4 regions of the Georhizobium profundi genome follow, and region 4 is predicted to be linked to each of the others. Evidence: predicted binding sites of a transcription regulator. Region 4 holds the regulator's gene; each other region holds the start of a gene.
The links. The regulator PhoB, encoded in region 4, activates phosphate uptake and scavenging genes when phosphate is short. The targets are predictions, from matches to a motif close to TGTCATNNANCTGTCAT.
Positions count from the first base shown of each region.

Region 1 (7,707 bases), 600 kb from region 4:
GCTTCGGCCTCGAAGCGTCTCGCGCGCAAAATCGATGATCGTATCCTTGCCCGACCCGCTTGGACCGAGCACGACGATCAAGGTTCCAGCAGGATCTCTCGGCGACCGTTCCGCCATCAGATGACGCGGCGTCCCTGACGCCACACGGTTCGGACGATCGGCAATTGATCGAGATTGCGAACACGGATCAGATCGGCGCGCTTTTCGACGGCGACGACGCCGCGGTCGTCCATCCCAACGGTGCGTGCTGGCGTGGATGTGACCAGCGCCACAGCCTGCGGCAGCGAAATCGCGTCGACATCGTCAGCCAGCTTGAACACCGCCTGCAAGAGGCTCGACGGCACGTAATCGGAGGACAGAACGTCGAGGATACCGGCTTCGGCAAGGTCCTTGGCGGCGATGTTGCCGGAATGCGAGCCGCCGCGCACCACGTTCGGCGCACCCATCAGCACGCTCATGCCGGCTTCGTGCGACGCGCGTGCGGCTTCCTTCGACGTCGGGAACTCGGCAAGACCGACGCCATCGGCAATCGCCTCGTCGACATGGTCGAGCGTCGCATCGTCGTGGCTTGCGAGTGTCACGCCGGCACCCCGGCAATGCTCGGCGATCGCGCGGCGATGCGGGGCGGAATATCGGGCCGACTGTTCCTGCCGCTTGGCGACGAACACCTCAAACTGTTCGTCCGTCAGTCCGCGCTTCGTCTTGTAGTAAAGCGTGTACTGATCCATCGTCTGGAACTGCCGCTGGCCAGGCGCGTGGTCCATCAGCGAAGCGAGCCGCACGCGGTCGTCGCTGCGGAACTTGTCGAAGGCATCCAGCACATCGGCAGCCGAAACCTCGCATCTGAGATGCAGGAAGTGGTCCGAGCGCAGCCGATCCTCGCGCTGCGCCTGCTCGATCGCATCCGCCAGTTCACGCATTTCGCCGGGCTTGAAGCCACCGTCTTCGTCGGACCCCATGCGCAGGCAGTCGAACACCGTGGTGATGCCCGACGCGGCGATCTGCGCGTCATGCGCCTGCACAGCGGCGATCGCATTCCAGCGCACGCCTGGTCGCGGGCCGTAGTGGCCTTCGAGGTGGTCGGTGTGAAGCTCGACGAGGCCCGGCATCAGATAGTCGCCGTCGAGATCGTCTCCGGGAGCCGATGTCGTTCCCTCGCCAATCTCCGCGATCATCCCGTCACGAATGACGAGATGGCCCTCAACCACCCGATCGGCCAGAACCAGCATCGCATTCTTTAAGATCGTCTCGGTCACCGTGCTCATCCGTATCTGCAAATTCTTGTCGTGAAGTGTCATTGTGCGGCTGCCCGTCGCGCCGCCTTGAAGGATCCAAGTGGATGCAGCGAATCCACCGAGAATGGTGCGCCTTTTTCCGGCTCCACGAAGAGTGCCAGATTGCTGAGGGATACAGGCTTGTCCAGGAAGGGTGCAAACACCTGATGCAGCGCCGCCTCGACCCGGTCTGCATCGCCGGCATCGACAGGCCCTGTCAACGTCATGTGGAAGCGGAATTCCTCGAAGACGTAAGGGTAGCCGAAGCTGTCCAGATACGCCACCTGCCGTTCCGACAGCCGATCGACATTGCGCCTCGCCCGATCGGCCTCGCTCACCGGCGCATGGTACCGGTTGAAGCGACGAACGACGGCATCGGCGAAGCCCTGGAGCGCGGGCGACGGCGCACTCGGCGTCAAGGCGAAGAACGGGCCGAGCCGCTCGATGCGAAGCGGCGTCAGTTCGAATGGCTCGAGTTCGCCGCAAAAATGCATGATCTCCGACAACAGATCGGCCTTCGTCAGCCCATCCGCCAGAGCAAAGGGTGCCTTGATGGTGGCGTGGAAACCGTATCGGCGCGGCGCTTCGGTGATGGCAGCGATGTCGTCGATGCCAAGGCCAGTGTCGTCCGGATGGTCGAGCGCTGCGCCCGAAAACGCGTTTCGGCCGAGCCAGCGCGATGCGGTGCGTTGCAGAGCGTCGCTCATCGGCGGCGTGAAATAGAGCGCATAACGCATGGTGAATCAGTCTCCGAAAGCGGTCTTCGTTGACGAGCGACCGAGGCTATGACCGATAACCATGACAGATTGACGAAAGGAAGAACGGAAAACGACATCCTCCCAAATGGATTCCCGGGCTTCCTAGCGAGCGCGTTCCTTCAGCCTATAGGCATCGCGCAGATCGGCCATTTGATCCAGCGTTTCGTGGAAATCGCTCCAGTCGTCGTCGGTATCGATACCGAACCAGATTCGCTCGACATCGTCGATGAGCACGGTCACCGGTGAGAGCGCGGCGAGCGACGGATGCGCGAGATCGATATCGGCACGGGTCTGGTAACGATCAATGAGCGCGCGGGTCTGAGCGAAGGTTTCGCCCGCATATTCGGCCGCGACCGGGCTCCGGCCAGCACGATCCGGCACGCCGCCGAACCAGTCGAAGAAGGCCTGCTCGAACGGCATGGCGCTTGCGGCGAGAAACTTCCAGAAGCTCTCCGCGAGTTCTCGGTCGGTAGCGGCATCGAGCGGTTCGAGACCGAGGCGCGCGACGATCTGCCGGTCGAAGGCTGAGCGATAGTGATCAGGAAACGCGCGCACGATCGGCTCGACATCTTCCAGCGGCGCGAGCGGCAGCAGGCATTCCGCCAGCCGCGCGAGGTTCCAGAAGAGCGTTTCGGGCTGCCGCCCAAAAGCATAGAGGCCCGTCTGGTCGAAATAGGCGGCGGTGAAAGACGGGTCGAGCACCGGCAGGAAGCGCCAAGGGCCGTAATCGAAGCTCTCACCGGTGATGTTGATGTTGTCGGTGTTGAGAACGCCGTGCACGAAGCCGGCAGCCATCCACTGTGCCCCGGTGCGCGCCACGTTTCGACAGACCCTGTCCAGGAACGCGAGCGCCGTGGCTTTCGTGTCGGCGCGGGCGCAATCGGGCATGTAGTTGCGAACCGCATGATGCAGCAGCGCCTCGATGCGGTCGGGCTGTTCCAGATAGGCGAAGCGCTGGAAAGTCCCGATGCGGATGTGGGAATGGCAGAGCCGCACCAGAACCGATGAGCGCGTGGGCGATGGTTCGTCACCCCGCATCAACTCTTCGCCGGTTTCGATGAGACTGAAAGAGCGCGAGGTGTTGACGCCGAGCGCTTCCAGCATCGTCGTCGCGAGGACCTCGCGCACACCGCCCTTCAATGTCAGGCGGCCATCGCCCTGGCGCGACCATGGCGTCTGGCCGGATCCCTTCGTGCCGAGGTCGAGCAGACGATCTTCCCGGTCCAGAAGTTGCGCGAAGAGAAACCCGCGACCATCGCCGAGATCGGAATTATACTGGCGGAATTGGTGGCCGTGATAGCGCAGCGCCAGCGGCTCCGGCAGATTGTCCGGAAGCGGCTCGAAACGCCCGAAATGATTCACCCATTCCGCATCGCTCAAACCGGACAACCCGACCTCGGCAGCGGCGTCTCGGTTTCGGTATCGCAGCGTCGTCGATGGAAAGTCGGCGGCTTCGACCGGGTCGAAGAAGTCACGGCCAAGCGCCTGGTGGCGCGGTGCGGCGCGGTAGGTCGGGTCAATCGGCATCGAAAAACTTTCGGGTTCAGATGGCAGTCGCTGGACGTCCAAGCCTGCGAGCGGCCTTTCGTTCCAAGGCACTGAGCGCGTCATAGGACAGAACGGCGATGATGGCGACGATCACGCCGCCCTGCAGCACGAACGCGGTGTTGCTGGACAGCAGCCCGGCGATGATCACTTCGCCCAGGGTTGGGGCGGCAACCGTGGAGCCGATCGTCGCCGTTCCGAGCGAAATCACGAAGGCGAGCCGCACGCCTGCAAGAATGACCGGGAAGGCCAGCGGAAGTTCAACGCGCGTGAGCCGCTGCCAGCCGGTCATGCCCATGCCGCGCGCGGCCTCCCGCACGCTTGAAGGCAACGTCGTCAGACCCGTCAGCGCGTTCTCGAAGACCGGCAGAAGCGCATAGAGAAACAGCGCGATCAGCGTCGGCTTTGTCCCGAAACCAACGATCGGCACAGCGAGCGCCAGCACGGCGACGGGCGGAAATGTCTGGCCGATATTGGCAATCGATCGCGAGAGCGGCAGGAATTCGCGGCCGAAGTCTCGGGTGACGATCACTGCGAGCGCGACGGAAAGCACTGTAGCGGACAGCGTGGCAGCGATCGTGATGCCAATATGGCTGAGCGTGAGAGAAAGCAGGCTGCCCTGGTTGTAGATGGCCGGTGCGCGCGGACCTGCCAGAGGTCGCAAAAGCGGCTCGAAGAGCGACGGCGCAAACAGGAAGGCGAGCAACAGAACCAGCGCGACGAGCCGCGCCACCATGGCAACCGTCAGTCTCATGCCGGGCGCGCTGCCAGACGGGAGATGGCAGCAAGGCGCACCTGACCAATGGCGGCGCCCGATGCATCGACGACAGGCAGCGCCTCCCTGCCCTGCCACAGCATGTTGGCATAAGCCTCGCGAAGCGACGTCGACGGCTGGACGGGTTCACCACCGTCTGCCCCACCCGGCTCCATCACGTCGTCGACCTTGCGCAGCGACAGAAGCCGGAACGGTCGATCCGCCGTGCCAACCAGATTGTCGACGAAATCGGTCGCCGGCTTCACCAGCAGCGTCGCCGGGTCGGCATATTGCACGACCTTGCCTTCGGCCATCACCGCGATCAGGTCGCCGAGCCGCATCGCTTCGTCCATGTCGTGCGTGACGAGCAGCACCGTAACGCCCGTCTTGCGCTGAATATCCAGCAGATCGTCCTGCGCCTTCGCACGAATGATCGGATCCAGGGCGCCGAAGGGTTCGTCCATCAGCAGGACGTCGGGTTCGGCAGCCAGTGCGCGGGCCACGCCGACGCGCTGCTGTTCGCCTCCGGACAACTGGACGGGATGGCGGTCGCGATAGTGCCGCGGTTCCAGCTGAAACAGAGACAAAAGCTCATCGACCCGCGTGTCGATGCGTGCTCGGTCCCACCCTGCAAGATGCGGGACGGTCGCGATATTCTCCGCCACCGTCCTGTGCGGGAAAAGCCCATGACCCTGGATCGCATAGCCGATCTTCCGCCGCAGCTGGTAGGCCGGCATGTCGCGCGTGTCGTGACCGTTGATCAGGATGCGGCCTTCACTTGGCTCGACCAACCGGTTCACCATGCGCAACAGCGTCGTCTTGCCCGAGCCCGACGTGCCGACGATGACGGCGACCTGGCCCTTCTCGACCCTCAGGCTCACATCGTCGACGACGGTGTTGTCGCCGTAGCGCTTGGTCACATTTTCGATCTCGATCATCGAGCAGTCTCCTTGAGCCCGGCAGGCCGGACCATGTCGATGAGGGCGTCGAGCAGCACGGCCGCTGCCAGAGCCAGCGCCACCGTCGGCAACGCCCCGAGCAAAACCAGATCCATCGCCGTCTGCCCGACGCCCTGAAAAACGAACACGCCGAACCCGCCGCCGCCGATCAGCGCCGCAATCGTCGCAAGTCCGATATTCTGGACGAGCACGATGCGGATGCCGGTCAGGATCACCGGAAAGGCGAGCGGCAGCTTGATCCGGAAGAGCCGCTGGCGTTCCGTCATACCCATGCCCGCTGCAGCTTCCGTGACGGCGGGCGAAACGCCTGCAAGCCCCACCACCGTGTTCGCCACCACGGGCAGCAGCGAATAGAAGAACAGCGCGATGAAGGCAGGCGCCACGCCGATGCCGCTGATGCCGATGTCGCGCAGCACCGGAACCGCGTTCGACAGCCAGGACAAGGGCGCGATCAAAAGCCCGAAGAGCGCGATCGACGGCACCGTTTGCAGGATGTTCAACACGCCAAGCACCGGGCCGCGCACTGCCTTGACCTCATGACAGAGAACGCCGAGCGGGATGCCGACGAGCGCTGCGACACCCAGCGACCCGAGCGCCAGGAACAAATGGCGTTCTGCTTCGCGGCCGAAGCTTGCTGCGCGGTTCTGATATTCGCGCATGACCGAGAGATCGTCCCACAATCCACTGGCGAGGCAGACCGCCAGCGCCGCACCAGCAAGAACGACCAGCACGATGCGCTGCATTGGCGGGAGCTTGAGCCGGGCCAGCGCATCCATGGCAAGCAAGCCGAACAGGGCGAACAAGAGCCAGAAGCCCGATGCGGGTGAAACACGCGCAACGGTGTCGCCCTCTTCCACCAGCCCCGAAGCCGCGATGCCGACGCAGACCGCCAGCAACGCGATGCCCGCAAGACTGGCCGAAAGCCGCAGCCATACGGGCGAGCGTATGATTGCGAGGAGAGCGATGGCGACGGACACAAGAACGAGCCCATAGGCCCACGCACCGGGAAGCGCCTCGGCGATGCCTAGGCCTTCGCCGAGAACGATGCGGTTGGCAGCAAAGGTGACGAACGGCGCGAGGAAAAGAACGAGACCGACCCCGGCTGCGATCAACACGCCGAGCTTGTCCAATCGGACCCATCCCGACGTCTCTTCGTCCAATACAAGTGCCGATGCGGTCATTGCGCCTCGCAATTCTTTCCAGCTGCCGCGATGGCAGACCGCATCTTCACGTCATCCAGACGCAACGGCAGAAACCGCCCCGTCGATCAGTCCAGAAAGCCGTTCGACGTCAGGTAGTCCTCGGCAACGGCGCTTGCCGCCTCACCACCGACCTGCACGCGTCCGTTCAGCTGCTGGAGAGCTTCAAGCGAGAGCGACTCAAACACCGGCGTCAGCACCTCTTCGATTTGCGGATTGGCCTCGAGAACTTCCTCCCGGATGATCGGTGCGGGGTTGTAGACGGGCTGAACGCTCTGGTCGTCTTCCAGAACGACAAGACCGGAAGGCGCAATGCCGCCGTCCGTACCGTAGACCATGGCTGCATTGGCCCCATTGGTCTCGCGTGCTGCGGCCTGAATTGTCGCAGCCGTATCACCGCCCGACAGCGTGATCAGCTGATCGCCGGTCAGTTCAAAACCGTAGACTTCCTGGAAGGACGGAAGCCCGGCTTCGGAATTGACGAATTCGGCGGATGCGGCGAGCACGGCCTCACCGCCGCCATTCACCCACGCCGCGAAATCACTCATCGATGCGAGATTGTTTTCGGACGCCACATCCTCTCGGATCGCGATCGCCCAGGTGTTGTTGGCAGGTGCAGGCGTCAGCCAGACGATCTGGTTTGCCTCGTAGTCCAGCGACTTGGCTTCCTCAAAACCCGCATCGGCGTCGCGCCAGATGTCATCCTCCGCGCGGTCGAAGAAGAACGCGGCGTTGCCGGTATATTCCGGATAGATGTCGATCTCGCCAGCGGTAATCGCCTCGCGCACGACAGGCGTGCCACCGAGTTGCAGGCGGTCTTCTGTCTCGATCCCGGCATGCTCGAGGACCTGGATGATCATGCTGCCGAGGACGCCGCCCTCGGTATCGATCTTCGATGAGACGACGACCTGTGCATGGGCGGTACCCATGAGGAGCGTCGCCCCGAAAAGGCTGGCGGTGACGAGTGCGAGACGGGTCATGAGCGGCTCCTGTAGCGTGGATTTCGGCCCAGCGATGCGTGGCGATTTGAGGTGCGATCGGCCGGCTGTTTTCAGCACCGGAACAAACGCTCGAAGCGCCATTATGTTGCGGAAGCTTCAGCACGTTCAAGGCGCCTGCCACTTTTTTGCCGCATGCGCCTCGCGCGACGGGCGCTGCCGGTTCGCTTCTGCGGCCTGCGATCTGGCCCCTCGCGCCGATCAACCGTCAGCCAGAGTG
Region 1 covers NZ_CP032509.1:1,725,787-1,733,493, reverse strand. The annotation lists gene phnN (phosphonate metabolism protein/1,5-bisphosphokinase (PRPP-forming) PhnN) at 1-117, opposite strand, end outside; gene D5400_RS08085 (alpha-D-ribose 1-methylphosphonate 5-triphosphate diphosphatase) at 117-1,265, opposite strand; gene D5400_RS08080 (DUF1045 domain-containing protein) at 1,295-2,011, opposite strand; gene D5400_RS08075 (protein adenylyltransferase SelO) at 2,135-3,559, opposite strand; gene D5400_RS08070 (ABC transporter permease) at 3,576-4,331, opposite strand; gene D5400_RS08065 (ABC transporter ATP-binding protein) at 4,328-5,269, opposite strand; gene D5400_RS08060 (ABC transporter permease) at 5,266-6,471, opposite strand; gene osmF (glycine betaine ABC transporter substrate-binding protein OsmF) at 6,558-7,469, opposite strand.
Region 1: a site for PhoB is predicted at 2,073-2,089, ahead of D5400_RS08080 (DUF1045 domain-containing protein). Genes of this name have one in related genera too.

Region 2 (7,707 bases), 1.8 Mb from region 4:
ATACCGGGTCGGCTCGCAACGGGAACAAAGAAGGGGTCGAGTTCGCTGGGACGCATGGCCGCATACTGATGCCCCTCCGCAGGCGCGCGAGCAAGGCTGACAAGAGATGCAGGCTTGGCTATAGAGGCGCGATCAACAGGAAGCTTTCTCATATGACCGGTACGACAGTGACGAGCGCCGACCTCGATCCGCGCCGCAGGCGAATTCTCTTTCGCGCCTGGCACCGCGGCATTCGCGAGATGGACCTGATGCTCGGATCGTTCTGCGATCGCGAAATCGCGACCATGAGCGAGGCCGAGATTGCGGAATTCGAGGGTATTCTGGCGCTCGACGACCGCGAACTGGTTAAATGGGTGACGGGGGAGACCCCGATCCCGGCCAATTACGACACGCCGCTCTTCACCCGCATCCGCGCATTCGACCCCGAGATATTCGGCACGAACAGGACCTGACGATGATCGAAGGCCTGTCGCTCGATCTGCTGACGAAGAACCGCACGCCCGTCACGCTGGCCCATGTGCCGGCTGGCGCAGAACCGCTCGTCATCGCCGAGATGGCGCGGGCAGGGCAGGCGGTCGCCTATGTGGTTTCAGACGGGCAGCGCATGGGCGATATCGCGCAGGCGCTTGCCTTTGTCGTGCCGGAAATTCCGGTGCTGCAATTGTCGGCCTGGGACTGCCTGCCTTACGACCGCGTTTCGCCGAGCACCGAAGCTGCCGCGCGCCGCATTTCCGCGCTGACATCCCTCATCGGCTACCAGGCCAAGCCACATCCCGCGATCGCGCTCGTGTCCGTCAATGCGATGCTGTTGAAGGCACCGCCGGTCTCCGTCATCGACGGGCTTGGTTTCACGGCGAAGGCCGGCAGCCAGGTCGGCATGGATGCCATCATCACCCGGCTTGCCGCAAATGGCTTCGAGCGTGTTTCGACCGTTCGCGAAGTCGGCGAATTTGCCGTGCGTGGTGGCATTCTCGACGTCTATGTCCCGGGTGCACAGGAGCCGCTTCGCCTCGATTTCTTCGGCAATACGCTCGAAAGCGTGCGAAGCTTCGACCCGGCGACGCAGCGCACGACCGGGCAAGCAAAGACGCTCGACCTGAACCCGATGAGCGAGGTGACGCTGACGCCGGAAACGATCAGCCGCTTCCGCACGAATTACCTGGCGCTCTTCGGCGCGGCCACTCGCGACGATGCGCTATACCAGGCGATCAGCGAAGGCCGCCGCTATGCGGGCATGGAGCATTGGCTCCCGCTCTTCTACGACAAGCTCGATACGGCCTTCGATTATCTGAAGGGCTTTTCCTTCATCACCGACCATCTCGTGGCAGAGGCAGCAGCCGAACGCTCGGCCCAGATCAAGGACCATTACGAGGCACGGCGCCACGCCGGCGAGCAGTCGGGCAAGGGGCAGGGCACGCCCTATAAGCCCGTGGCCCCTGATAGCCTTTATCTCGACGCATCGGAAGTCATGGCGCGCATCGATGCGCTGCACGGCATTCGCATGACGCCTTTTGACGAACCTGAAACATCCGATCGGCGTGTCGTGACGCTTCAGGCCAAGCCCGGCCCGCGCTGGGCGCGCAGGGTTGAGGAAGCCCGCCAGGCCGGCAGCGCCGACGACGAGCGCGAGAACCTCTTCGCCACCGCCTCGCGCCACATCGCCAACAAGCGCGCCGACGGCAAGCGCGTGCTCGTGACCGGCTGGTCCGAAGGGTCGCTCGATCGTCTATTGCAGGTGCTGAGCGAACACGGCCTTGCCCGCATCAAGCGAATCGAGAAGCTCGACGATATTCTGAAGCTCGCCAAGGGCGAGGCTGCGGCTGCGATCCTGCCGCTGGAGCAGGGCTTCGAGACGGGCGATCTCGTCGTCATCGGCGAGCAGGACATTCTGGGCGACCGGCTCGTTCGCCGCGCGCGGCGCAAGAAGCGCGGCTCGGACTATATCTCCGAAGTGGCCGGGCTGGAGGAAGGGGCGATCGTCGTCCATGCCGAGCATGGCATCGGCCGCTTCGTCGGCTTGAAGATCATCGAGGCGATGGGCGCGCCCCACGACTGCCTCGAGCTGCACTATGCCGGCGACGCCAAGCTCTATCTGCCGGTCGAGAACATCGAGCTTCTGTCGCGCTATGGTTCCGAGGGCACCGAGGTCACGCTCGACAAGCTCGGTGGCGTTGCCTGGCAGGCGCGCAAGGCCAAGCTGAAGAAGCGCCTGCTCGACATGGCGGGTGGCTTGATCCGCATCGCGGCCGAGCGCCGAATGCGCTCGGCCCCGGTCCTCACGACGCCGGAAGGCCTCTACGACGAGTTCGCGGCCCGTTTCCCGTACGACGAGACGGAAGACCAGATGAACGCCATCGAGGCCGTACGTGGCGATCTTGGCGAAGGCCAGCCGATGGATCGTCTCGTCTGCGGCGATGTCGGCTTCGGCAAGACGGAAGTTGCCCTTCGCGCCGCTTTCGTTGCGGCGATGAACGGCGTCCAGGTAGCGCTGGTCGTGCCGACAACGCTGCTTGCACGCCAGCACTACAAGACCTTTGCCGAGCGCTTCCGTGGCCTGCCGATCCGGGTCGCCCAGGCGTCCCGCCTCGTCGGAGCGAAGGAACTCGCGCTCACCAAGGGCGAGATCGCCAGCGGCAAGTGCGACATCGTCATCGGCACGCACGCACTGCTTGGCTCGTCGATCAAATTCGCCAATCTCGGCCTGCTGATCATCGACGAGGAGCAGCATTTCGGCGTCAAGCACAAGGAGCGGCTGAAGGAACTGAAGTCGGACATTCACGTGCTGACCTTGTCGGCAACGCCCATTCCGCGCACGCTGCAACTGGCCATGACCGGTGTGCGCGAACTGTCGCTGATCACGACGCCGCCGGTCGACCGCCTCGCGGTACGCACCTTCATCTCGCCCTTCGACGCGCTAACGATCCGTGAAACGCTGCTGCGCGAGCACTATCGTGGCGGCCAGAGTTTCTATGTCTGCCCGCGCATCGCCGATCTGGAGGATGTGTCAGCGTTCCTGCAGTCGGAAGTGCCGGAGCTGAAGGTCGCGACCGCGCACGGCCAGATGCCGCCAGGCCAGCTCGACGACATCATGAACGCCTTCTATGACGGCCAGTACGACGTGCTCTTGTCGACGACGATCGTCGAATCGGGCCTCGACGTACCGCGGGCCAATACCCTGATCGTTCACCGCGCCGACATGTTCGGCCTTGCCCAGCTCTACCAGCTGCGCGGTCGCGTCGGCCGCTCAAAGGTCCGTGCCTTTGCGCTCTTTACGCTTCCGGCGAACCGGATGATCGCGCCGATGGCCGAGCGCCGGCTCAAGGTGTTGCAGTCGCTCGACGAACTCGGTGCCGGCTTCCAGCTGGCCAGCCACGACCTTGATCTGCGCGGCGCAGGCAATCTGCTCGGCGAAGAACAGTCGGGCCACATCAAGGAGGTCGGCTTCGAACTCTACCAGCAGATGCTGGAAGAGGCCGTGGCCGAACTGAAGGGCGAGGACGAGGTGCGCGACACCGGCTGGTCGCCGCAGATCTTCGTCGGCACCCCGGTCATGATCCCGGAAGACTATGTGCCGGACCTGCATCTGCGTCTCGGCCTCTACCGGCGCCTGGGCGAAATCACCGATCTTTCCGAGATCGACGATTTTGGTGCCGAACTCATCGACCGCTTCGGGCCGATGCCGACGGAAGTGCAGCACCTCCTGAAGATCGTGTACATCAAGGCGCTCTGTCGCACGGCGAATGTCGAAAAGCTGGATGCGGGGCCGAAGGGCGTCGTCGTGCAGTTCCGGGACAAGCAGTTCCCGAACCCCGCCGGCCTCGTCCAGCACATCGCGCGGCTCGGCAACCAGGCGAAGATCCGCCCGGACCACAGCGTCGTCTTCATTCGCGAACTGCCGACCCCGGAAAAACGCCTCGGCGGCGCTGCCGTGATCATGAACAAGCTCGCGGAGATCGTGAAGGCGGCTTGATCAGGTTTGCTCTCCCCTGCAGAGGGGGAGAGCAAGTCTCTAGACTACAATGTGATCCGGTAGCGGGCGAAGCCGTTTTCGCCGGCCCCGGCTTCCTCGATCGCCACGCCTTCCACATCGGCGATTACGTCAGCGGCTGCTGGGCCCGTGTCGAAGACGACGGTCGTATCGGGCAGTGGGCTGAAGCGCCAGTTGCCGTCGGCAGCAGGATCGATCTCGCCCTGTTCGATGATGTAGCGGACGATGATGTCGCGGTTGGTGTCCGGTCCGACGAAGATGATCTTGTCGGAGGTGATGCCCGGAAAGCTGCCCCCGCCGCCGGCGCGGTAGTTGTTGGTGGCGACCGCAAAGCGTTGGGCCGGATCGACCGGTGCGCCCTCGAAGGCGAGGTTCTTGATCCGGCTGGCGCCTTCATCGACGAGCACGCCTTCGGAATCGTAGCGCGATGGCTGCGACAGGTCGATTTCATAGGTGACGCCGTCAATCACGTCAAAATTGTAGGATGGGAAATCCGGATTGATCAGCGCGGCATCGGTCGCGCCCGGCTCGATCTGGTTGAAGATCCCGGCCGAGCGCTCCAGCCACTCCTTGAGGTCGGCGCCGGTGATGGCGACCGCATGGATCGTATTCGGATAGAGATAGAGGTCGGCGACGTTCCTGATCGCGATCTCGCCGACCGGCACGTCGGTATAGTAGTCTGGCCCGCCACGCCCACCGGCCTTGAACGGTGCGGCTGCGGAGAGAACCGGAAGATCGGCGTAATCCGGATCGCGCGAGAGGATGTCGGCGATGTACCAGGTCTGTGCCTGGCTGACGATCTGCACCGATGGATCATCGGCGACGAGCGCGAAATAGGAATGAAGCCGGGCCGCCGTGCGACCCACGGGCGTGCGGACATAGGCGATGGTCGCCTCGTGCTCCGCTTCGACGGAAGCGAGCACCTCGGCGTCGCTCTCCACCAGTGGCGTGACGGTTGAGTCCACACGCTCGAAGATCGGCCGCGCCTCGGATGTGTGCGTAACGACCCGCCAGCTGTTGCCGTCACGCTCCAGCAACAGGTCGATCAGCCCCAGATGGGAGCCCCAGAAGCCAGGCATCACGCCGGGTTTGCCGGCAATTGTGCCTTCGGCATTGTCGACGCCGGCCACACCTTCGAATTCTTCGCCTGGAAAGACGCGATGCAGATGGCCGGTGACGATCGCATCGATGCCATTGATGGCGGCAAGCGGAATGGCCGCATTCTCCATGCCGTCGCTATGGGCTTCTTCGCCGATGCCCGAATGGGCGAGCGCGATGACGATGTCACAGCCTTCCTCGCGCATTTGCGGCACGAACGCGCGGGCGGCCTCCACCATGTCGCGCGCCGCCGCATTGCCCGCAAGGTGGGCGGCGTCCCAGGTCATGATCTGCGGCGGCACGAAACCGATGATGCCGATGCGGATGGGGTGTGTTTCCCCCGCGCCGTCGGTCAGCTCTCGGTTCAGAATGACGTAAGGCTCGATATAAAGCTCGTCCTGCACCGGATTTCCAGCGAGTGCGCCGCGTGTGACATTGGCACCGACGAAGGGGAATTCCGCGCCATCGAGCGCCTTGAAGAGAAAGTCGAGGCCGTAGTTGAATTCGTGGTTCCCGAGCGTGGAAGCGTCGAAGCCGAGCGCGTTCATCGCCTTGATGACAGGATGCACGTCGCCGTCATTCAGCCCGCGCTCATAGGCGATGTAGTCGCCCATCGGATTGCCCTGCAGGAAATCGCCATTGTCGACGAGGATCGCGTTCGTCGCCTCCGCGCGGATCGAATTGACGATCGCCGCCGTACGGGCGAGCCCCATCGTGTCGTTCTCGCGGTCGGCGTAATAATCGTAGGGGTAGACATGCACATGCAGGTCGCTCGTGCCCATGATCCGGAGATGCGCCTGGTTCGCCTGCGCCCGTGCCGAGAACGGGTGCAGCAGGATGAGGGTAGAGAGAGCGGCGGAGCCGGCGAGCAGATGGCGTCGGGTCAGGGCAAGCGGCCTTTTATGCATGATCACGGGTACGGTTCCTCTCGATGTCGATGTGGCCTGATCCCCAGCGCCGCGCAATCGAGCATCTGCCTGTGACGCATTGATGACGGCTGGGCGGATCGGCATGAATGGTGGCCTGAAATGGCTGGCCAAGCGACATGCGCGTGCTAGAAAGCCTGAGAACCTGACCATGGGAGACCGGCAATGTCATTTTTTTCCAAGCTGTTCGGCCTTGGCGGCGAGAAGGCCGCGCCCAAGCCCATGGCAGCCGCTCCCATCGAGCATCAGGGTTGCGAAATCATCGCCCAGCCGATGAGCGAAGGCGGCCAGTGGCGGGTCGCCGGCGTCATCGCGAAGACCGTGGACGGCCAGCGTGTCGAGCGTCAGTTCATCCGCGCCGATCTCTGCATGACGGAAGAAGAAGCCGTCGAGGTCTCGCAGCGCAAGGGTCGCCAGATCATCGAGCAGAACCCGCGGCTCTTTTCCGATCCGAGCGATACCGGCCCGGTCTGATCGCCCGTCGGTCTCGGACACGGCTTCAGTGAATATCCAGCATGTCCTTGGGCGTGACGTGCTGGTTGGCGCTCCAGTCCGTTGAGCGCTCGATCATCCGGTGGATGACCGGCTTGCCCGGTCCCTTGTGCATGGCGCGGATGGCTTCCGCAATCACGGCATCGGCTTCCGTCGTGCGCTGGTGGTAGCGCTGATATTCCGTCCATGTCGGCAGGTGGTAGGTCTCTTGCCAGAGCTCGGGATCTTCCAGATCGCGCATCAAGGTCCAGTGGCGCGCGCCATTCCGGAACCTGAGGCGCCGGCGTTCCGCCATGGCCTTCAGGAACTCCGGCATGTCGTCATTGCCGATCCGATACTCGACCATGATGACGATCGGGCCGCTCTGCGGCTTGATGTCAAGCGCGAGATGCGGCTCTTTCCAGCGGTTCAGCGGATCGAGTTTCAGCCGCGGCGGGGCCGGCAGCGGCAGGACGAGGCCGATCGCAGCGCCTGCCACCATGAGGACCGATGCCGCAAGAAGCGCGTTCGAAGCGCCATAGCTTTCCGTTACCAGGCCCCAGATCCAAGACCCGAGCGCCATGCCCGTGAAGGTCGCCATCTGGTAGAGCGACAGCAGCCGCCCGACGACCCAGCGCGGCGTCGACAGCTGCACGGTCGTGTTGAAGAGCGACAGCGTCAGTACCCAGCAGGCGCCGCCAAGCGTCATCGCGACCATGGTCAGCGGTGCGGAGCGGCTGAACGAAGCGATGAAGGCGCAGGCGGCGAAGCCGAGGAAGCCGGTGCGGATCAGCGTTTCACCGGCAAATCGTGCCCGCAGCGCCGAATTGGAAAGCGCCACGGCCACCGCACCAAGCCCGAACGCGCCAAGCAGCAGGCCGAAGAGCTGTGGGCCGCCTGCCAGGATGTCGCGCGCGATCAGCGGCATCAGCGCCATCACGGCACTTGCCGAAATGCCGAACATGGCGCTGCGCAGCATGACGATCTCGATCTTCGGCGACATGACGAGATAGCGGAGACCCGTCATGATCGCACTGCCGAGGCTCTCGCGCGGCAGCGTGCTCGCCGGAAGCGATGGTTTCCAGCGCACGAGCACGAAGATCAGTCCGAGATAGCTCGCGGCGTTGATGGCGAAGGCCGCGGCGGCACCGGCCGCAGCGACGATGGCGCCCCCGATAGCTGGGCCGACGCTGCGTGACAGGTTGAAGCCCATGGAGTTCAACG
Region 2 covers NZ_CP032509.1:2,889,396-2,897,102, reverse strand. The annotation lists gene recG (ATP-dependent DNA helicase RecG) at 1-56, opposite strand, end outside; gene D5400_RS13855 (FAD assembly factor SdhE) at 153-452, shown strand; gene mfd (transcription-repair coupling factor) at 455-3,970, shown strand; gene D5400_RS13845 (bifunctional 2',3'-cyclic-nucleotide 2'-phosphodiesterase/3'-nucleotidase) at 4,015-5,994, opposite strand; gene D5400_RS13840 (HlyU family transcriptional regulator) at 6,178-6,486, shown strand; gene D5400_RS13835 (MFS transporter) at 6,512-7,707, opposite strand, start outside.
Region 2: a site for PhoB is predicted at 6,066-6,082, ahead of D5400_RS13845 (bifunctional 2',3'-cyclic-nucleotide 2'-phosphodiesterase/3'-nucleotidase). Genes of this name have one in related genera too.

Region 3 (7,707 bases), 220 kb from region 4:
TCACCAGAGATGCCGGCATTGACCACGGCTGACCAGGCGATGATCTCCCGGTCGCAGGCATCGATGACGAACACAATGCGGACCACCTCGCCATTGCGGGCACGGATCTCCAGATGATCTGAGCACCAGCGGATGTTGGAGCGCAGTGCAACGACGACACCGTCGTGGGTGCGGGTAGGCCGCAGAGCCGTATGCTTTTGGAGCGTCAGCCCGTTTTGCTGCATGACCCTGAGCACGCGCTTGGCGTTGACCGTGGGCAGGCCATCCCGTCGCCTCTGCCGGTTCAGCAATGCCGTCACCCGGCGATATCCATAGGTTGGCCGCTGGTCGATGATCGGCCGCAGCTCCGCCAGGAGAACGATGTCGTCGGGCTTCCGATAAGACCCGCGTGGCTTGGACGATTTGTTGGTGCGTTCGATCAGATTGGACCGGGAGACGCCGAGTGTTCTGGCGATCGCACTCATTGGGAACCGTCCTCTGGATCGCTCCACGACAGCAACGGCGGCGTCCGTTTTTTTGGGCGAGCGAGTTCAAGGGCTTCCTTGAGGATCTCGGCTTCCATGGTTTTCTTGCCCAGCATGCGCTCAAGTTCGCGCACCCGCTTCTCCAACTCGCGGACCTGGGAAGCGCCGACAACGTCCTCATCCGCGTGAACGGCGGCATGACCACCTTCGAGCATGCGACGCTTCCAGGCGAAGAGCTGGGAGGGGGAAATGCCGGCACGACGTGCCACGTAGGAAACACTCATTCCCGGCTGCATGGCTTCCTCCACCAGCCGAACCTTCTCGGCCACTGACCAGCGCCGGCGGCGCTGCACGGAGGTGACCACTTCGATCCGCTGAAACGGCTCATCAGAACTCTTGGACATAGTCGTACTCATAGGCGAATGCCTATGCCTTATCGGCTATGCCGACTGTCCGGTCAAAATGGGGTGCGCTCCATTCTGCTCTTCCGAAAGCGATTGCAGCGCGGTCAAGAGGATGAGTGTCGCAAAGGGCAGCCATTGCCAGGCAACGATGATGATGATGGCGGTCAGAGGTGCATTGGAGAACCAGTCGATCGCGCCGATACCGATCCAGTTGAGAAATTGACCGATGACCCCGTAGACCGGGTTCATCATCATATTCTTCCAGACGAGTGCCGCCACCGTCGGCATGACGAAGAAGGGCGCGATGACCAAGAGGCGCACGATGTTGACGCCGTAGAACACCTGGTCGAGCAGAAGCGCGAGAAGGATGCCACCGCAGACGGTGATGAAGAGCACGCCGACCACCAATGTCAGCGTGTTGCGCAGTGCGGTGAAGAAGGCGGGATCGGACAGGAAGAAGCGGTAGTTGGTCAGGCCGATGAAGGGCGTGTCGGCGGGATTGAACAGATTGTAGTTGAGCGTCGAGAAATAGAGCGTCAGCGACAGCGGCACGATCATCCAGATCAGCAACGCGATGACGGCGGGTGCCATCATCAGGCGTGCGGCGGATTTCGTCTGCAGGGTTGCCATGGCAAGGCCGTCCTTGGCGGATCGCTATCGATTGCTGCGCGAAGCTTGAGCGTTTCGAGGTGATATGGAAACCGGTTCACCGTTGCGAGACGCGATATGTCGAAAGCCTGCAGGTTGCGGCTGCCGACGAAGATGGATCCCGCCCGACGGAGGATCTGGTCGGGCGGGATCGGGCGGGCTTACTGAATGTAGCCGGCCCGTGTCATTTCGCGCACCGCTGCCTGTTGGGCAGACTGAAGCGCCTGTTCGACCGTCATGCTGCCGGAGACGGCTGCGGCCATCTGCTGGCCAACCGCGGTACCGAGACCCTGGAACTCGGGAATGGCTGCGAACTGCAGGCCGACATAGGGCTTGTCGTCGGTGATCGACGGGTCGGCATTGTTGATCGCGGCAAGCGTCTGCTCGGCGAAGGGCGCCTCGGACGTGTACTGCTCGTTTTCATAGAGCGAGGTGCGCGTGCCGGGCGGAACGTTCGACCAGCCTTCGTTCTCGGCCACCAGTTCGAGATAGGCCTTGGAGGTTGCCCAGGAAATGAAGGTCTCGGCAGCCTCGGCCTTCTGCGAGCCGGCAGGGATCGCGAGCGACCAAGCCCAGAGCCAGTTGGCGCCCTGGTTCGGGCAGTTTTCGACGCCGCAGGGGAACGGCGCGAAGCCGACATTCTCGGCGACCTGGCTTTCGTCAGGGTTGGTCACGAAGGAGGCCGCAACGGTCGCATCCATCCACATGGCGCAACGGCCCTGGTTGAAGAGCGTCAGGTTTTCGTTGAAGCCGTTGGAGGCTGCGCCGGGAGGCCCGTAATTCGTCATCATGTCGACATACTGGGTGACGGCCGTCGTCCAGCCTTCGCTGTCGAACTGCGGCTGCCAGCTGGCATCGAAATAATTGGCGCCGTAAGAGCGGGCCATGGAACCCAGGAAGGCCATGTTCTCGCCCCAGCCCGGCTTGCCACGCAGGCAGATGCCGTAGACATCGTCATTGGCTTCGGAAATCTGGCGTGCGGCGTCAGCGATGAAGTCCCATGTCGGAGCCTCGGGCATCTCGATGCCTGCTGCCTCGAACAGGTCGGTGCGATAGAGCGTCATTGCGCTTTCGGCGTAGAACGGTGCTGCGTAGAGCGTGCCATCCTTGGAAAGCGCTTCGCGGATCGCGGGGATCAGATCGTCGACGTCGTAATCGTCGCCGAGATTATCAAGCGGAAGCAGCCAGTCGTTTTCGGCCCAAATCGGCACTTCGTAGGTGCCGATCGTCATGATGTCGAACTGGCCGCCATTGGTGGCGATATCGGTCGTGACGCGCTGGCGCAGCACGTTTTCTTCCAGCGTCACCCAGTTCAGCTGGATGTCCGGGTGCTGTTCGGTGAAGGCGTCGGTCAGACCCTGCATGCGGATCATGTCGCCGTTGTTCACGGTCGCAATCGTCAGCGTCTCCTGCGCGGACGCGCCAACGCTGGTGCCGGCAAGCATGGCCGCGCAGGCGGCAAGAAGCGAAAACCTGTGTCTCATGAGTTCCTCCCAAATGAGTGTCGCCGGCAAGAGCTTCTTGAGCAATTGCCTATGCTGTGAGCAATTACTCACATGTTGGCGAGCGATGTCAACGCAGATTAGTCGCTGCAGCGCAGCATCTGCAGGAGACGATTGCGGCGATGGCTTAGGCGAGGAGGGCGGTGGCCGTGTCTTCGTCGGTGATCAGGCCGTTGATCAGCCGACCTTTCAGAGCAGCGGCGATGCCGGGCAGCTTGAGCGGTCCCTTGGCGATGCCGACGACGATGCAGGTGTCGCGCGACGGGATGGGCGAACTCGCGACCCGGTCGTTGATGATGCCATCGATCTGGTGCCCTTCGCGGTCGATCGCCCACCCGACGATCTCGGCCACGGCGCCTGCGGCGGTCAATTCTTCGAGCTCGGCCGGGCTGATGAAGCCATCGATGACGAGCGGTGCACCCGGTCCGAGATCGCCGATGCCGACGAAGGTGATGTCCGCCGTTGCCGACAGTTTGAGGGTTGCCTGGATCATCGGCTGCTGGTGCAGCAATTCACGCTCATGCATCGAGGACGCGATGACAGGGAGCGGCATGGGAAACGACCGGCACTTCACCTTGTCGGCCATGGTGAAGACGACGTTGTAGAATGCGGCGGAGCCGTCCGGCGCAATGTTGCCCGTCAGCGACACGACCTTGTGCTGCGGGCAATCCATGCTCGGCAGTTTTTCGATCGCGGCCTTCAGCGTGCGGCCCGTCCCGATGGCGATCGTCACGGGTTCCGGCGCGGACAGGCGTCGCTCCAATTCAGCGGCTGCGGCTTCGGCAACGCCGACCGTGGTGGATTGGGAACCCGGATCGCTCGGCACGACTTCGACCAGCTTCAGGTCGAAGCGCTGCTTCAGCCGCTGTGCAAGTTCGAGACAACTCGCGATCGGATGGTCGATCCGGACCTTGACGAGACCTTCTTTCACGGCAAGCGAAACCAGACGCTGCGCCGATTGCCGCGAAACACCCAGCTTGCGCGCGATGTCGTCCTGCGTGTTGCCGGCGACGTAATAAAGCCAGCCGGCGCGGGCGGCGTCATCCAGTCGCATGGTGGGTGTCGTCATCGGTGCGTGTTCTGCCAATTGCACATGTCTTCTACGTATCTACGCGCGCGGCGGCGCGCAATCGGGAACGGGAGCTTCGGGGCTTACCGGGGGCACCGACAAGTCTGTCACGGAATCATCATCGATATGTCACGGACCTGTAATGGGCACGGTCAATAAGCCTGCAGCACCGCCATTCGACGACCCGCCACGAAGAGGAAAAGCCCATGAAACTGTTCGCCGCAGCACTCGCCCTTTCGGCTGCCTTCATCCTTCCCGCTCAAGCCCAGTTCGCGCTCGACTCTCGTTTCACCGATGCCGATGGCGATCTGATCGCCGACATCCCGACCGACGCTGCCGATCTGGTCGACCCGGACACGCTGATCTTCACCTACACGCCCGTTGAGGATCCGGCCGTCTACGCCGATGTGTGGCAGGGCTTTATGGACCATCTTGCGGAAGCCACGGGCAAGAACGTCGAGTTCTTCCCGGTTCAGTCGAACGCCGCGCAGCTTGAAGCGATGCGTGCGGGCCGCCTGCACATTGCCGGCTTCAACACCGGTGGCAATCCGATTGCCGTTGCCTGCGCCGGCTTCCGTCCCTTCGCCATGATGGCTTCCAATGACGGCTCGTTCGGCTACGAGATGGAAATAATCGTACCGGCCGACAGCGAAGCGCAGGAGATCGAGGATCTGCGCGGCAGCGAGATCGCCTTTACGCAGGAGACGTCGAATTCCGGCTTCAAGGCGCCGTCCGCCATTCTTTCGAGCGAATTCGACATGGTTGCGAACGAAGACTTCACGCCGGTCTTCTCGGGTTCGCACGACACGTCGATCCTGGGCGTTGCCAACGGCGACTACCCGGCTGCCGCCATCGCAAACTCGGTCATGACCCGCATGATCGACCGCGAAGTCGTGTCCCCCGATCAGATCCGCTCGATCTACCAGTCGGCAACCTTCCCGACGACGGGTTACGGCACGGTCTACAATCTGACGCCCGAGCTCCAGCAGCAGATCCGCGACGCGTTCTTCTCGTTCGAGTGGGAAGGCTCCGCGCTTGCCGAAGAGTTCAACGCGTCGGGCGAAGAGCAGTTCATCGAAATCAGCTTCCAGGAAGACTGGGAAGTCATTCGCCAGATCGACGAGGCGACCGGCGTCTCCTATTCCTGCCAGTAAGCTCTGGCTAACACAAAGCGGGGGCGCAGCTTCGTATCTGCGTCCCCGCTTCGCATTGAGGCAGAGGCGAGAGGTCAGGCATGCTTGAGGTGGACAGTCTCGAGAAGCGCTACAAAACGGGCGACATGGCGTTGCGCGGCATTTCTTTCACGGTTGCCAAGGGGCAGGTCGTTGGCCTCATCGGGCCTTCGGGCGCGGGCAAGTCATCACTTATCCGCTGCATCAACCGACTGGTGGAACCGACAGGCGGCGCCATTCGTCTGAACGGGCTCGATCTCACGAAGCTGTCCGGCGGCAATTTGCGCCAAGCGCGCAGGCGCATCGGCATGATCTTCCAGGAATATGCGCTGGTCGAGCGTCTGACCGTCATGGAGAACGTGCTGTCGGGCAGGCTCGGCTATGTCGCCTTCTGGCGCTCCTTCTTCCGGCGCTTTCCGCAGACGGATGTCGACAAGGCCTTCCAGCTTCTGGATCGTGTCGGGCTTCAGGATCACGTGGACAAGCGCGCGGATGCGCTTTCCGGCGGCCAGCGCCAGCGCGTCGGCATTGCGCGTGCGCTCGAGCAGGACCCGGAACTGCTGCTGGTCGACGAGCCGACCGCATCGCTCGATCCGAAGACATCGCGCCAGATCATGCGTCTCATCTGCGAAGTCTGCCGCGAGCGCGACCTTCCGGCGATCATCAACATTCACGATGTGGTGCTGGCCCAGATGTTCGTCGATCGCATCATCGGCCTGCGCGCCGGCGCGGTGGTGTTCGATGGTCCGCCGACGGATCTTACGGACACGGCGCTGACCGAGATTTACGGCGAAGAAGACTGGCATGCGATGCGCAAGACGCGCGAGGAAGATGCGGCTGACGAAAGCGAGACGAAGGCGTTTGAAGCCGAGCGTCTGGCGGAGCTGGTCTAGTGGTCAGCGCAGTTGCACCCGCCGCTTCCCGCCGCTGGCGCCGGCCGCCGGTCTTCATCAAGAGCCGGTTCTGGCGCATTGCCATCTATGGCGGCTTTTTCGCCTATCTCGTGCTGGCGCTCTGGTCGATCGACCTTGACTGGACGCGCATCGTCCAAGGCCTCGACCGCGGCCGCCGCTTCATCGAAGGCTTTCTGACACCGGACTTCACGAGCCGCTGGCGCGACATTCGCCAGGGCATGGTGGAAAGCATCACCATGACGGTGTGTGCAAGCGTTGTCGGCATCCTCATTTCCATCCCGATCGGCATCGGCGCGGCGCGCAACATCGCGCCCTGGCCCGTCCATGCCGTATGCCGCAGCATCATCGCCATTTCTCGCGCGTTTCAGGAAATCATCATCGCGATCCTGTTCGTGGCCATGTTCGGGTTCGGGCCATTCGCCGGTTTTCTGACGCTCTCCTTCGCGACGATCGGATTCATCTCCAAGCTGCTTGCCGACGACATCGAGGAAGTCGATGAGGCGCAAGCCGAAGCCATCCGCGCCACCGGGGCCGGTTGGTGGCAGATCGTCAACTACGCGATCCAGCCGCAGGTCATGCCGCGACTGATCGGGCTTTCGCTCTACCGCGTCGACATCAATTTCCGTGAAAGTTCGGTCATCGGCATCGTCGGTGCAGGCGGCATCGGTGCCACGCTCAACACCTCGATGGAGCGATACGATTACGATACGGCGGGCGCGATCCTGATCCTGATCATCATCTTCGTCATGTTGGCCGAATACGGCTCAAGCCACATCCGCAAGAGGGTGCAGTGATGCCGATTGGATCGAACGCCGCCGATAACACCTGGTCGAAGCACACCCGTCGGGGCGAATGGATGATCTGGGGCGGCTGGTTCGCACTCGCGGTCGTCTTCGTCCTGTCCTGGCAGGTGATGAACGAGCGGACGATCTGGGCGTTCGTCGAGGATGCTCCGCGCCAAGGCGCCGACCTTCTCTCGCGCTCCTGGCCGCCGCGCTGGGATTATCTCGGAAATCTTTGGCAGCCGCTTTGGGACACATTGAACATGGCGACGCTCGGCACGCTGCTGGGTACGGCCATGGCCGTGCCGTTGGCGTTCATGGCGGCGCGCAATACCTCGCCGAGCCTGCTCTTCTTGCGGCCGGTCGCGCTGTTCATCATTGTCGCTTCGCGCTCGATCAATTCGTTGATCTGGGCGTTGCTGCTCGTCGCGATCATCGGTCCGGGCATTCTCGCCGGAATCATCGCCATCGCGCTTCGATCCATCGGATTTGTGGGCAAGCTGCTTTACGAGTCGATCGAGGAAATCGACGAGACGCAGGTGGAGGCCGTTCGTGCGACAGGAGCGGGCCAGCTGCAGCTGATCGATTATGCGATCGTGCCGCAGGTGCTTCCCGCATTCGTCGGCATGACGATTTTCCGCTGGGACATCAACATCCGTGAATCCACAATCCTCGGGCTGGTGGGTGCCAGCGGCATCGGGCTGCAACTCCAGGGGTCGCTCAACACGCTCGCCTGGTCCCAGGTCTCGGTG
Region 3 covers NZ_CP032509.1:905,752-913,458, forward strand. The annotation lists one part of gene D5400_RS04275 (IS3 family transposase) at 1-520, opposite strand, end outside; one part of gene D5400_RS04275 (IS3 family transposase) at 520-868, opposite strand; partial or broken gene D5400_RS04280 (carbohydrate ABC transporter permease) at 926-1,498, opposite strand; gene D5400_RS04285 (ABC transporter substrate-binding protein) at 1,678-3,000, opposite strand; gene D5400_RS04290 (sugar-binding transcriptional regulator) at 3,146-4,087, opposite strand; gene phnD (phosphate/phosphite/phosphonate ABC transporter substrate-binding protein) at 4,294-5,241, shown strand; gene phnC (phosphonate ABC transporter ATP-binding protein) at 5,322-6,152, shown strand; gene phnE (phosphonate ABC transporter, permease protein PhnE) at 6,152-6,967, shown strand; gene phnE (phosphonate ABC transporter, permease protein PhnE) at 6,967-7,707, shown strand, end outside.
Region 3: a site for PhoB is predicted at 4,215-4,231, ahead of phnD (phosphate/phosphite/phosphonate ABC transporter substrate-binding protein). Genes of this name have one in related genera too.

Region 4 (7,707 bases):
TCATCGGCCTCCGTGAGACGCGTCGTCAGAACGCGCTCGCCAGGCTGCAGGTCGCCTCGAAGCAGAATCGTGTCGCCTTGATAGGCGAGAACCGTCACCTCGCGGCGCCGCAGCACGCCCTCTTCGATCACATAGGCATGGCCGGGATCGTAAACCGCGCTTTCAGGCAGTTCGATGGTGTCGGCATAGAGCCGATCCGGCACGGACAGCGCGACGAAGGCGCCCGGCCGCAACTGCACGGCATGATCGGCCGGAGCCAGCCGCGCGAAAACCTCGACCCCGCCGCGGTCGGACGCAACCGTGGCACCCAGGCGATCGATCGTGCCTTCATACCGGTAGGTCTCCGTGCCGACGACCCACGATGCCTCGACCGCGCGCCCGATCAGGGGTTCGCCATCGGACGAGATCCGGCCGTATTGCGCATCGGTGAGCGTGAAGCGGGCCTCGAGCAGCCGGTCGTCGTAAATGGAGGCGATGATGTCGGCGCTGCCGGCAATACGCCCCGGCTCCGCGATGGCTTCGGAGATCACCCCGGCAAAAGGTGCCGTCAGCGTGGTGTTGGAAAGCGCGCGCTCGGCTTGGCGCACCAGCCATTCCTGCCGCTCGATCTCCGCCTGCTGCTGGTTGCGGCGTGCCTCTTCTACGAGAAGTGTGTTCCTGCTCTGGCTGACTGCCTGACTGCGCTGCGACACGACAAGGCGGCGTTCATCGAGCTGCTGCTGCGTGCCAGCGCCGCGATCGGAGAGAGATTGCGCGCGGAGAAGATCGCTCTCGGCGATCTCCAATTGCAGTTCCGCACTCTGCTGCTGCTCTCGCTCGGCCGCGATGCGCGCATCGATCTCGCTGAGCACCGCCTGTGCCTGCGCCAGGCTGGCGCGCGCTTCGGTAAGTTGCCCTTCATAAACGAAGGGGTCGATCCGGGCGAGAAAGTCGCCCTGCTCGATGCGCTGACCGGCCCGCAGCTGCGGGTTGACCTCGATGATCTCTCCCGTCACCTGGGCACGCAGATCGACGGTGCGCTGTGCGACCACATCGCCATAGGCCAGAATGTCGGGACGGTGATCCTCGATGACGACGTCCTGCGCAGCCACCGCATAGACCGTCGGCGTGATCGGGTTCGGCACACGCTCGGGGCGCGCGGCGATCACCATCGTCATGACGACGTAGGATCCGACGAGGATCGCCAGCATCAGCACGAATTGGAGGACGAAGCGACCGGTGCGCCACATCGTCGAGCCGGACGCACGCGTGGCATCGTTCACGCGATCGGTCGACACGGACTCGTCATGGGGAGAGATCAGCATAAGCGTGCTCCGTCAAACTCATCGTCTGGGATAGTCGCGGGCTCGGCACTTCGGCCCTTTTGTCCCGCGAGAACCGCCATCCGACCGACGTCCCCGGCGCACGGCTTTCATATGTGTTCTAGCTAGATGCCGAACGGATGAAGACAAGGCAAATTAAAGTTTTGTCATGTGATCGCGGCTCCAGGCGATGCATGCCCCCGCCCAAAGCGACTTGAGCCGCATGACGCGGCTCAAGTCTTCTAGTGGAGGTGGCTTTCGCTTTCCGCGCTGTGCTGACCAAGTTCTTCGGGTTCGAACCGATATTCGGTCGAACAGAACTCGCAGGTGACGGCGATGACGCCATCATCGGTGCTCTCGGCGATTTCGTCGCTGGTGAAATTGTCGAGCACCGACTTGATCTTCTCGCGCGAACACGTGCACCGGTCGAGAACGGGCGCCGGTTCGAAAACGCGCACGCCGCGTTCGTGAAAGAGCCGGAACAGCAGCCGCTCCGAGCCGACGAGCGGATCGGTCAATTCATCCGCATCGATGCTTTCCACCATGGCGACGGCTTCTACCCAGGCGTCGTCGTCCTCGACGCCCGTCGGCTCGAAATCATCCGGCGCATCGCCGCCGGGCAGATCGCTCTGACGCATCCGTTCGGGCGCATCAGGCAGGAACTGGACGATGACGCCGCCGGCCCGCCATTGATGCCGCGGCCTGCCATCCTCATCGCGATCGTAAAGCTGCGCCACCGAAAGCCGAACCTTCGTCGGTATCTGCTCGGACTGCCGGAAATAGGCGCCGGCGATCTCTTCCAGCGTCGCACCATCCAGCTCGACGATGCCCTGATAGCGCTGCATGAACTCGCCCTGGTCGATCGTGAAGGCGAGGATGCCCTTGCCGAGTAGTTCATGCGGCTCGAGCCGGTTTGCGGCAACCGCTTGCGCAAGCGCCTGCTCGTCAAAGCGCGCGTAAGCGCGCACGGCATCAGGCGTGGTGAAGTCTGCCACCAAGAGGTCGACCGGCCCATCGCCCTGCGTCTGCACCATGAACTTGCCATCGAATTTCAGCGACGTGCCGATCAGCACCGTCAGCGTGATTGCCTCGGCAAGCAGGCGCGCAACAGGCTCGGGGTAATCGTGGCGCGCCATGATCTTGTCGAGCATCGGGCCGAGTTGCACAGCACGGCCGCGCGCATCTAGCGCCTCCACCTGGAATGGCAGGACGTGATCGTCGCCGGCATAGTCAAACTCGCCCAGTCTGGGGCTTTGGTCATTCATCGGGTTTCTCCGGGGAAGAAGTGCCGGCAACAAGCGCACGGCTGAACTATTTGCCGGATATTTAGGTACTCAGACGCCCATGCACCAGGCGATGATGGCCTTCTGCGCGTGCAGCCGGTTTTCCGCCTCGTCGAACACCACCGATTGCACGCCGTCGATGACACCATCAGTCACTTCCTCGCCGCGATGCGCCGGCAGGCAGTGCATGAAGAGCGCATCCGGGTTGGCCTCTGCCATCAGCGCCTCGTTCACCTGATAGGGCTGGAAGACGTTGTGGCCGCGCGCGCGATGTTCCTGGCCCATGGAAAACCAGGTATCGGTCACCACGCAATCGGCGCCGCGCACCGCGTCCATCGGGTCGTTCGTGACATTGACGATGCCGCCATTGGCGCGCGCCCAGTCCACATAGCGCGCCTCCGGCTCGGAGCCTTCCGGCACCGCGACATTCATCGTGAAACCAAAGCGCGCCGATGCCTCGATCAGCGAATGCAGCACGTTGTTGCCATCGCCCGACCAGGCGACCGTCTTGCCCTTGATCGGCCCGCGATGTTCTTCGAAAGTCAGGATATCGGCCATGATCTGGCAGGGATGGGTGTCGTCCGTCAGCGCATTGATCACGGGCACGGTCGCGTGTTCGGCCAGTTCAAGCAGGCGGCTGTGCTCGGTCGTGCGGATCATGATGATGTCGACATAGCGCGACAGCACCTTGGCCGTATCCGCGATCGTTTCAGCGCGCCCGAGCTGCATTTCCGTGCCGGAGAGAAACAACGTTTCCCCGCCAAGCTGGCGCATGCCGACATCGAAGGATACGCGGGTGCGCGTCGAGGGCTTTTCGAAGATCATGGCAAGCACTTTGCCGGCGAGGGGCTTGTCGCCCTGACCCGACTTCAAGGCATCCTTGATCGCGCGCGCATTGTCGATCATCCCACGAAGATCGTCTGCCGTGGTGGTCGATAGATCGATGAAATGACGTGGCGTGCCGTTGGCGCCCATGGTGATGATCCCCGTGCCCCGGCCTGCTCTCAGGCGGAAATTGCCTGTTTGGATGAAGAAAGTTCAGAGGCGACCATGTCGATGCGCGACAGCCCTTCGCGCATTTCCTCGGCCGTGATCGTGAGCGGCGGCAGAAGGCGAACGACGTTGTCGCCTGCCGGTACCGAAAGCATGTGATGCGCGCGAAGGCCAGCCACCATCTCCGTGTTCGGCACGACGGTCTTCAACCCGAGCATCAGGCCGCGCCCGCGGATTTCGGCGACGACATCGGGATAGCGATCCTTGATCGCCTCGAGGCCCTGCTTTGCCACCAGCGACAGGTCGCGCACATGCTCCAGGAAGCCATCCGCCAGGATGACGTCGAGAACGGCGTTGCCGACGGCCATGGCGAGCGGATTGCCGCCATAGGTCGTGCCGTGCGTGCCGGGCACCATTCCCGCGGCCGCTTCGGACGTTGCGAGACAGACGCCGAGCGGGAACCCTCCACCGATGCCTTTGGCGACCGCCATGATGTCCGGCGAAATGCCCGACCATTCATGCGCGAAGAGCTTGCCCGTGCGACCGACGCCCGACTGCACTTCGTCGAAGATCAGCAGCGTACCGGTCTCGTCGCACAGAGCCCTCAGTTGGCGCAGCCGTTCGTCGGGAACCGGCCGAACACCGCCCTCGCCCTGCACGGGCTCGATCAGAATCGCGGCCGTATCCTCGGTGACAGCGGCTTCGAGTGCGGCCCAATCGTCGAACGGTACCTGGTCGAAACCCTCGACCTTGGGCCCGAAGCCTTCGAGATATTTGGGCTGGCCACCGGCAGCGATCGTCGCGAGCGTCCGCCCGTGGAATGCCCCTTCGAAGGTGACGATGCGGAACCGCTCGCCCTGCCCGCGCGCATGATGATAACGGCGTGCGGTCTTGATCGCACACTCCAGCGCTTCGGCACCGGAATTGGTGAAGAAGGCGCGATCCGCGAAGGTCGCCTCCGTCAGGCGGCGCGCAAGCCGCTCCTGCCCGGGAATCTCATAGAGATTGGACAGGTGCCACAATTTGTCGGCCTGCTCCTTGAGCGCGGCGACGAGATGCGGATGGGAATGCCCGAGCGAGTTCACGGCGATGCCAGCGGCGAAATCCAGATATCGCTTGCCATCCTCGCTCGTCAGCCAGACACCATCGCCACGCTCGAAGCGGAGCGGAGCGCGGTTGTAAGTCTCGAAAAGCGGCGACGCCGGTGCCATCTGGCGCAAACTCCCACTCAAGGCCACACCGCAAAAGGGTCGGACGGTTCGCGTCGCAAACCTCAAGGACTGCGGCCTGAAAATTGAAAAGCCGCCCTGCGGCGGCCCGACGCACTATCTTCATTTCGCCCGGCGCTGTCAAGAAAACGCCCCTTGTGCCGGCTACCACGCAATTCGCCTAAAAAGCCCCAAGTTGGGGAAAACTCAAAAAAGCGAATCGGCCGATTCCCGGGACTCTTGTCACGGAGTCTGCCGACCATTAAGTTGAAATAACAGCACTAGACTGCATGCGGCGGACCTAGTCATCACACAGTATTAAGGCGACGCGGTTCCGTTGATACTTCGGGCCAGCGCCGAGGGATTCTGCTGCGCCCTATATCGAAACTGGAGTTGCGGCCATGAATTGGACCGATGAGCGCGTCGAAAAACTTACCAAATTGTGGGCCGACGGCCTCAGCGCGAGCCAGATTGCCGCACAATTGGGTGGCGTGACACGAAATGCTGTCATCGGCAAAGTACATCGGCTGAACCTGCCGGGACGCGCAAAGTCCGGAGGCACCCCTGCTCCGCGCGCAAAACGCCCGGCACCGGCTCCGCGCCCGGCCTCCAACTTCAACGCCCGCCCTGCAGCACCGCGCACGATTTCCCGAGGTGGCGCAGCCGCCGCGGTGCGTGAAGATGTCGCCATGGAAGCAGCGCCGCAGACACGTCCCGTCAGCGATGTCGTCGTGCCGATCGCCAAGCGCTTGGCGCTGGTCGACCTGACTGAGCGCACATGCAAGTGGCCGGTTGGCGACCCGATGCACGAAGACTTCCACTTCTGCGGCCACGATTCAGGCGAGAACACGCCCTACTGCAAATACCACGCGCGTCTCGCCTTCCAGGTCTCGGGCGAAAGGCGCCGGGCGCGCTGATCGCGCGCCGTCGTCGTCAAATTCAAGCTGAGAATGAAGAAGGCGCTCAGCCTTCCAGCGCGTAGCCGGCGCCCCGCACCGTGCGGATGACATCACGCATGTTGGCGAGATTGATCGCCTTGCGCAGCCGGCCGACATGGACATCCACCGTGCGCTCGTCGACATAGATGTCATGGCCCCACACGCCATCGAGCAGTTGCGCGCGCGAATAGACGCGACCAGGCGACGACATCAGAAATTCCAGTAGCTTGAATTCTGTCGGTCCAAGCCGGATCTCGCGCCCCTTGCGGTGGACGCGGTGCGTTTCGCGATCGAGCGTGATGTCGCCGCTCTGCAGCACCGAAGAGATGACCTCGGGCTTGGCGCGACGCAGCATGGCGCGAACACGCGCCATCAGTTCAGGCGTCGAAAACGGCTTCACCACATAGTCGTCGGCACCGGTCGCGAGACCGCGAATGCGCTCGCTCTCTTCAGCACGCGCCGTCAGCATGATGATCGGCAAGCGTTCGGTTTCAGGCCGCGCGCGCAGCCGGCGGCAGAGCTCGATGCCAGAGACGCCTGGAAGCATCCAGTCCAGGATGAGCAGGTCCGGAACACGCTCTTTCAGCTGGATCTCGGCCTCGTCGCCGCGAAGAACAGTGTCGACCTTGTAGCCTTCGGCTTCCAGATTGTAACGCAGGAGCACGCTCAGCGCTTCTTCGTCCTCGACGACCGTTATCTTTGGCAGCATCTTCCCATCGTCTCCGTCAGTGGCCGCTGGCCATCACCGTCGCAGTCTTGTCGCCGCGCGGCCGTTCGCCGAGCAGCCGGTCGCCGGTCGCCATATAGTAGATCGTCTCGGCGATGTTGGTTGCATGATCGCCGATGCGCTCGATGTTCTTGGCGCAGAACAGTAGATGCGTGCAGGCCGAAATGTTGCGCGGATCTTCCATCATGTAGGTCAGCAACTCACGGAACAACGACGTGTACATTGCGTCGATTTCGTCGTCGCGCTGGCGCACCTGGTTCGCCGCAACGGCGGAGCGCGTCGAATAGGCATCGAGCACTTCCTTCAGCTGCGTCAAAGCGAGTTCGGAGAGGTGCTCGAGCCCCCGCACCAGTTGCTTCGGCTGGGCCGTGCCCTGGACGGCGACCACGCGCTTGGCGATATTCTTTCCCATATCGCCGACGCGCTCGAGGTCAGCCGCGATGCGGATCGCGCCCATCACTTCGCGCAGATCGTGTGCCATGGGCTGACGCTTGGCGATGACGACGATGGCACGCTCGTTGATGTCGCGTTCGGCATCGTCGAGAATGATGTCCTCGGCGATGATCCGCTGGGCGCTCCCCGCATCGGAAGCCACCAGCGCGGCGACGGCGTCGCCCACCATGCGTTCCGCGATGCCGCCCATCTCCGAGACCCGGCGCATCAGATATTTCAGCTCTTCGTCGAAGGACGAGACGATATGCGGATCGCTCATTGTTCTCTCCGTGGCCACAGCCGGTTGGTCAGCCGAACCGGCCGGTAATGTAATCCTGGGTGCGCTTGTCTTCCGGGTTCGTGAAGATCTTGTCGGTCGGACCTTCCTCCACGAGATTGCCGAGATGGAAGAACGCCGTCTTCTGCGAAACGCGCGCCGCCTGCTGCATCGAGTGCGTCACGATGATGATCGTGTAGTTCTCGCGCAGTTCGTCGATCAGCTCTTCGATGATGGCCGTTGCGATCGGGTCGAGCGCCGAACACGGCTCGTCCATCAAAATGACTTCCGGACCGACCGCGATGGCGCGCGCGATGCAGAGGCGCTGCTGCTGGCCGCCCGAGAGGCCGGTGCCCGGCTCGTGAAGACGATCCTTGACCTCGTTGAAGAGCCCTGCCTTGCGCAAGCTCGACACGACGACTTCTTCCGCATCAGCCTTAGTGCGGATGAGACCGTGGATTCGCGGACCGTAGGCGACGTTTTCGAAAATCGATTTCGGAAAAGGATTGGGCTTCTGAAACACCATGCCGACGCGGGCACGTAGTTCG
Region 4 covers NZ_CP032509.1:1,128,232-1,135,938, reverse strand. The annotation lists gene D5400_RS05300 (efflux RND transporter periplasmic adaptor subunit) at 1-1,304, opposite strand, end outside; gene D5400_RS05295 (Hsp33 family molecular chaperone) at 1,544-2,566, opposite strand; gene argF (ornithine carbamoyltransferase) at 2,636-3,559, opposite strand; gene D5400_RS05285 (aspartate aminotransferase family protein) at 3,589-4,788, opposite strand; gene D5400_RS05280 (GcrA family cell cycle regulator) at 5,187-5,702, shown strand; gene phoB (phosphate regulon transcriptional regulator PhoB) at 5,749-6,432, opposite strand; gene phoU (phosphate signaling complex protein PhoU) at 6,449-7,162, opposite strand; gene pstB (phosphate ABC transporter ATP-binding protein PstB) at 7,191-7,707, opposite strand, start outside.